Regions from separate parts of the Phytobacter diazotrophicus genome, predicted to be linked through region 1. Evidence: predicted binding sites of a transcription regulator. Region 1 holds the regulator's gene; each other region holds the start of a gene.
The links. Region 1 encodes CRP, which controls carbon source genes, mostly activating them, when cyclic AMP is high. Its sites were predicted from a motif close to ATGTGANNNNNNTCACAT; they were not measured.
Positions count from the first base shown of each region.

Region 2: ACS0RQ_RS22980 (glycoside-pentoside-hexuronide (GPH):cation symporter) is a predicted target of CRP. The motif match lies at 1,243-1,260, and genes of this name have one in related genera.
Region 3: garD (galactarate dehydratase) is a predicted target of CRP. The motif match lies at 992-1,009, and genes of this name have one in related genera.

Region 1 covers NZ_CM125428.1:456,992-459,269, forward strand. Annotated here, with positions in the region: gene ACS0RQ_RS02090 (YccS/YhfK family putative transporter) at 1-757, opposite strand, end outside; gene crp (cAMP-activated global transcriptional regulator CRP) at 811-1,443, opposite strand; gene ACS0RQ_RS02100 (OsmC family protein) at 1,753-2,157, shown strand; gene ACS0RQ_RS02105 (phosphoribulokinase) at 2,258-2,278, opposite strand, start outside.
Region 2 covers NZ_CM125428.1:4,729,389-4,731,666, forward strand. Annotated here, with positions in the region: gene aroP (aromatic amino acid transporter AroP) at 1-1,197, shown strand, start outside; gene ACS0RQ_RS22980 (glycoside-pentoside-hexuronide (GPH):cation symporter) at 1,367-2,278, shown strand, end outside.
Region 3 covers NZ_CM125428.1:658,237-660,514, forward strand. Annotated here, with positions in the region: gene garD (galactarate dehydratase) at 1-864, opposite strand, end outside; gene ACS0RQ_RS03235 (MFS transporter) at 1,288-2,278, shown strand, end outside.

The DNA.
Region 1 (2,278 bases):
GCACTTCCTGCGGTTGGTGGAGACTGACGGCAATATGTTCCTGTAAGTCCAGCGCCACCTGGAAGACGCGGCGTAACCGCTTGTAGTCGTTGTTGTTATTTGCCGCCAGCATATGCAGTTGTTGGTAACACTGGCTAATCATATCCACCGCCTTTTGCTGGCGTGCCAGGAGTGGCGGAAGAGCTTTTTCTGGATCGACGTGCTGCGTCAGTAAACTGTATTTCGCTTCGCAATAGTCTGCCAGTTGGCGATACAGCAGGCTCAAGGATTCACGCAGCGGTTGCTCTCGCCACAACCAGAACCAGAAGGCGTTAAATGCGCCGTACCACAGGGTACCCAGCCCATAAATCAGCAACGGCTCCCAGATGGGCATGTTACCGGCGAGGCTGAGAGTAAAGATGGCGGCAATGAGCGAGGCGGGTAGAAGCCGCCCGTGTAATGCGCTGATTTCTGCTGTGACGCCGAGCAAGAGCGTTAATCCGCTCAGAATCAGCGGTAGCGGAATATTTTGCGTCAGTAATAGCTGTACCGTGAGGCTACTGCCCGCAAAGAGCGTGCCGCCGATAATGACGCGTTTGAAGAAACGTTTATGCAGAGTATCCAGACCGGCAATATTGCAGCAGGCGGGAACGAGAGAAAACAGCAGACCAAGATCGAGACGACCCGCGATCAGACCCACGGTCACAGGGAGGCATAACACCAGCGTTTGTCGCAGTGCATAGTTGATTTCGGGGTGATAAATCAGCCTGCGCCACATGGGGAAGAGAGACAAAAACGGCGCATCGTTAAGGGCGATGCGCCGCTTGAGAATTAACGTGTACCGTACACGACAATGGTTTTACCGTGTGCGGAGATCAGGTTTTGATCTTCCAGCATTTTCAGGATACGGCCGACGGTTTCGCGGGAACAGCCAACGATCTGACCAATTTCCTGGCGGGTAATTTTAATTTGCATACCGTCCGGGTGGGTCATTGCATCCGGTTGTTTCGCCAGATTCAGCAGCGTCTGTGCGATACGGCCCGTTACATCAAGGAAGGCGAGGTTACCGACTTTTTCCGAGGTGACCTGCAGGCGACGCGCCATCTGGGAAGACAAACGCATCAGAATATCCGGGTTCACCTGAATTAACTGGCGGAATTTTTTGTAGGAGATTTCGGCCACTTCACAAGCGGTTTTAGCGCGTACCCATGCACTGCGCTCCTGACCCTCTTCGAACAGACCCAGTTCACCGATAAAATCTCCCTGGTTAAGGTAAGAGAGGATCATCTCTTTACCTTCTTCATCCTTGATTAGCACAGCCACTGAGCCTTTGACGATGTAATACAACGTTTCCGCTTTTTCACCCTGGTGAATCAGCGTGCTCTTCGACGGGTACTTATGAATGTGGCAATGAGACAAGAACCATTCGAGAGTCGGGTCTGTTTGCGGTTTGCCAAGCACCATGCGCGGTTATCCTCTGTTATAAGCTGGCTCCAGACGCTGGATTCACATATCGCGTCCGGGGTTGCAATCTATCTTCCCCATACCTGGGAAGTGGACCGTCAGACATGCCTGCGGCCTGTAATATGTGATGTCCTCTGCATACATGCATAACGTCAATGTATCACTGTAGCATCGTGATTGTTTTAGCATAGCTTTTAACGCCTGTCTCCTGGTGTCTCGCTTCAGCTTGACGCAGGTCGCCTTCCGTTGCGAGTTTTCTTATGTGCGCGTAATCTGTAAAGAAAATTGTAACTCCGGAGTGAATTAAAAATGCAAGCTCGTGTGAAATGGGTAGAAGGTTTAACGTTCCTTGGCGAGTCTGCGTCCGGGCACCAGATCCTGATGGATGGTAACTCAGGCGACAAAGCCCCAAGCCCGATGGAAATGGTGCTGATGGCCGCAGGGGGATGCAGCGCTATCGATGTTGTCTCTATTCTGCAAAAAGGCCGCCACGATGTGAAAGATTGCGAAGTGAAGCTGACATCAGAGCGTCGTGAAGAGGCTCCGCGTCTGTTTACGCATATCAATTTGCACTTTATCGTGACCGGCAAAGAGCTAAAAGAGGCGGCGGTATCGCGCGCGGTGGATCTCTCTGCCGAGAAGTATTGCTCCGTGGCATTAATGCTGGAGAAAGCGGTGAAAATCACGCATTCATATGAGGTGATTGAGGCCTGAGAACACAGGTCGGATAAGCGTCGCGTATCCGACACATTCCCCGGTGGCGCTGCGTTTACCGGGGCTTCAGAGGGAGGCAGAAGTTGTGTCGGCTGGAGGCCTATTGAATCTTCTTCCCTTC
Region 2 (2,278 bases), 1.4 Mb from region 1:
TTTCTGATTATGCGCCAGTTGGGCGAGATGGTCGTTGAGGAGCCGGTTGCAGGCTCATTCAGCCACTTCGCGTACAAATACTGGGGTAATTTCGCGGGTTTTGCCTCCGGCTGGAACTACTGGGTACTGTATGTGCTGGTTGCGATGGCGGAACTCACCGCCGTTGGTAAATATATCCAGTTCTGGTGGCCAGAAATCCCAACCTGGGTCTCCGCAGCGGCCTTCTTCGTTATTATCAACGCCATTAACCTCACCAACGTTAAAGTGTTTGGTGAGATGGAGTTCTGGTTCGCCATTATTAAAGTGGTTGCTGTAGTGGCGATGATCCTGTTCGGCGGCTGGTTACTGTTCAGCGGCAGCGCAGGCCCACAGGCGACAGTACGCAACCTGTGGGAGCAAGGCGGTTTCTTGCCACACGGTATCTCAGGTCTGGTAATGATGATGGCTATCATCATGTTCTCCTTTGGTGGCCTTGAGCTGGTAGGGATTACGGCTGCAGAAGCGGACAATCCGGAGCAGAGCATTCCAAAAGCGACCAACCAGGTTATCTACCGCATCCTGATCTTCTATGTGGGCTCACTGGCTGTCCTGCTTTCTCTGCTGCCGTGGACGCGCGTTACCGCGGATACCAGCCCGTTCGTACTGATTTTCCATGAGCTGGGTGACACCTTCGTGGCGAATGCATTGAACATCGTCGTGCTGACTGCCGCGCTGTCGGTTTACAACAGTTGCGTATACTGTAACAGCCGTATGCTGTTCGGCCTCGCACAGCAGGGGAACGCGCCAAAAGCGCTGCTCACCGTCGACAAACGTGGTGTTCCGGTTAATACCATTCTGGTTTCCGCTGTGGTCACTGCGCTGTGCGTACTGATCAACTATATGGCGCCTGAATCGGCATTTGGCCTGCTGATGGCACTGGTGGTTTCTGCCCTGGTCATCAACTGGGCGATGATTAGCCTGGCGCATATGAAGTTCCGTAAAGCCAAACAGCAGCAGGGCGTGACGCCGCGTTTCCCGGCGCTGTTGTACCCGGTAGGTAACTGGATTTGCCTGCTGTTTATGGCGGCCGTACTGGTCATTATGCTGATGACTGACGGTATGGCTATCTCCGTATATCTGATCCCGGTATGGCTGGTCATCCTTGGCGTCGGCTATATGTTCAAAGAGAAAAGTGCAAAAGCGGTGAAAGCGCACTGATTTTGCCTGCTGCCCTCTCCCGCCCGGGAGAGGGTTGTTATTCAATTGTTATCAACCTCACACTTTCCCCTATGTAGCTGTTTTGTCCATGTTCCCGCCAACATCCTGTAACGCAAATTATGTTTAGCGGGCGAATAATTATTCCCACAACTCACTGGGAGTATCGTCGATGGACAACAGTAAACTATCTGTTAAAGAGAAAATCGGCTATGGGATGGGCGATGCCGGATGCAACATCATCTTTGGCGCCATCATGCTGTTTGTTAATTACTTTTACACGGATATTTTCGGTCTGGCACCTGCACTGGTAGGCGTCTTACTGCTCTCAATTCGCGTGATAGATGCCATCACCGACCCGATCATGGGTGCGATAGCCGACCGCACCCAAAGCAAGTACGGACGTTTTCGTCCATGGCTTTTGTGGATAGCCTTACCCTATGCCGTGTTCAGCGTGCTGATGTTTACCACACCGGACTGGACCTACCATAGCAAAGTTATCTATGCCTTTATTACCTACTTCCTGCTCTCACTCACCTATACCGCGATCAATATCCCCTACTGCTCGTTAGGCGGCGTGATAACCAACGATCCAAAAGAGCGTGTGGCCTGCCAGTCTTATCGTTTTGTGATGGTAGGGATTGCCACCCTGCTGCTGTCGCTGACGTTACTCCCCATGGCCGAATGGTTTGGTGGCGAAGACAAAGCCAAAGGCTATCAGATGGCGATGACGGTTCTGGCGTTTATCGGCATGTGTATGTTCTTGTTCTGCTTCGCTACAGTCCGCGAGCGTGTGCGCCCGGCGGTCCCAACTCATGACGTTATGAAAAAGGACATGAAGGATGTCTGGAAAAACGACCAGTGGGTGCGGATTTTACTGCTCACGCTGTGCAACGTCTGCCCGGGCTTTATCCGCATGGCCGCCACCATGTACTACGTGACCTGGGTCATGGGACAAAGCACTCACTTCGCCACTCTCTTTATCAGCCTGGGCGTTGTCGGCATGATGATCGGCAGTATGCTGGCAAAAGTCCTGACCGACCGCTGGTGCAAGCTTAAAGTCTTCTTCTGGACTAACATCGCG
Region 3 (2,278 bases), 200 kb from region 1:
ACACTGCATGCCGACAACCAGTTCAGAAGCCGGGCAGGTTTCGCGCTGGCGCTGGTTGAGTTTTTCCAGATGACGTACCGCAACCTGCAAAATATCGTCAACCATGGATTTGAAACCGACATGATGTTCATCCTGAAGACGGACAATACTGGCATCGTCTACCGGAATCGCTTTCACATCTTCTGTGCCCTTAAGCAGGCGTTCAGGCTGCAGTTTTTCACAGCCCAGGCCGATGACCATCACTTCACCGCCAAAGTTCGGGTTCAGCGCGATGTTGTGAATAGTGCGGATAGGCACAACGGCTGCCGGTGCGTTAATCGCCACGCCACACCCGTACAGATGGTTCAGGCCGACCACACCATCCACATTCGGATATTTCGGCAGCAGGTCGCGTTCAATAATTTTCACCACATAATCGACCACTCCCGCCACACAATGTACGCTTGTGGTGATGCCAAGGAGATTCTTGGTACCGACGCTGCCATCGGCGTTGCGATAGCCTTCGAAGGTGTAACCCTCCAGCGGCGGCAACGGTTCGGGCACTTTTGTCGCCAGTGGCAGTGTGTTCAACGGCGGCGCTTTCGGTAATTCAACGGTGGATTCGTCAATCCAGCTTCCGCGAGCAATATCACGCACTGCATAACCGATAACTTCACCGTAACGGATAATTTCCCCGTGATGAGGAATATCTACCAGCGCAACTTTATGACCTTGCGGGATATGTTCGATTAATTCGAGACCATCCGGAAAACGGGTACCCGCTTTTAATCCATTGTCATTAACGATGATAGCGACATTATCGGTGTCGTGTACTTTAATATAAAACGCCGTAGGCGACTGCTGTCTAATTTCAATGTCGGCCATTATCAAGTAATCTCCAGCTAACGATACGATGCATTACTCAAAAAAAAGAAAGAGAGGATGTTCTGTATTTCTCAGAAGTTAAAACCTCGGTTGATGAAATAAGAATGTCAGGAGTCTCAATATTAAAATGTGATCTAAATCACTTATTTTCGTGATTACCCGTCCTGTAAGGATGTGAATTGCCAGATCTGTGCATCAGCGCCCAGCTATGTGTGCATATGCTCAAAATAATCTTAATGGTTCATATTAAAATTGAGCAAACCACCAGTGCGTGGCCGAGTGGTGGTGATTATACTGTGCGGTAATAAAATACAAACATGCTATTACCTGATATTACTTTTCATGAGTTTCTTTTTATATATCGGGTAAATTACATATCAAGAAAATTATATCTTTAAATTAAGCTGCACCAGGGGAAACCATATGTCTGTGCAAAGTTCAGTTGAGGTAAAAAGGGGAATACCAACTCGCTATTTAATTCTGCTCATTATATTTATTGTTACAGCAGTTAACTATGCGGACCGTGCCACACTCTCCATTGCGGGGACTGATGTCGCGAAAGAGTTGCATCTTGACTCGGTATCGATGGGTTACATTTTTTCTGCGTTTGGCTGGGCGTATCTGCTGATGCAGATCCCAGGTGGCTGGTTACTTGACCGCTATGGCTCGAAAAAAGTGTACACCTGGAGCCTGTTCTTCTGGTCGCTCTTCACCTTCTTGCAAGGCTTTGTCGACGTATTCCCGCTCGCATGGGCCGGGATCTCGATGTTTATTATGCGCTTTATGCTGGGCTTCTCGGAAGCGCCTTCTTTCCCGGCAAACGCCCGTATTGTGGCGGCCTGGTTCCCGGCCAAAGAGCGCGGTACCGCTTCGGCGATTTTTAACGCGGCGCAGTATTTTTCACTCGCACTGTTTTCTCCGCTGCTGGGTTGGCTGACCTTCGCGTGGGGCTGGGAACATGTTTTCACCGTGATGGGCGTGATTGGTTTTGTGCTGACGGCGGCCTGGGTTAAATACATTCATAACCCAACTGACCATCCACGTATGACTCGCGAAGAGCTGGATTACATTTCTGCTAACGGCGCGGTGGTTGATATGGACCACAAAAAAACCGACAGCGATAAGCAATCTGGCCCGAAACTGGATTACATCAAGCAACTGTTATCCAGCCGTATGATGCTCGGCGTGTTCTTCGGTCAGTACTTCCTGAACACGATCACATGGTTTTTCCTGACCTGGTTCCCGATTTATCTGGTGCAGGATAAAGGCATGTCAATTTTGAAAGTGGGTTTTGTCGCGTCTATTCCGGCCCTGTGTGGTTTTGGGGGCGGTGTGCTGGGCGGTCTGTTCTCTGACTACCTGATTAAACGTGGTTGTACTTTAACCATGGCGCGTAAATTCCCCATCGTAGTCG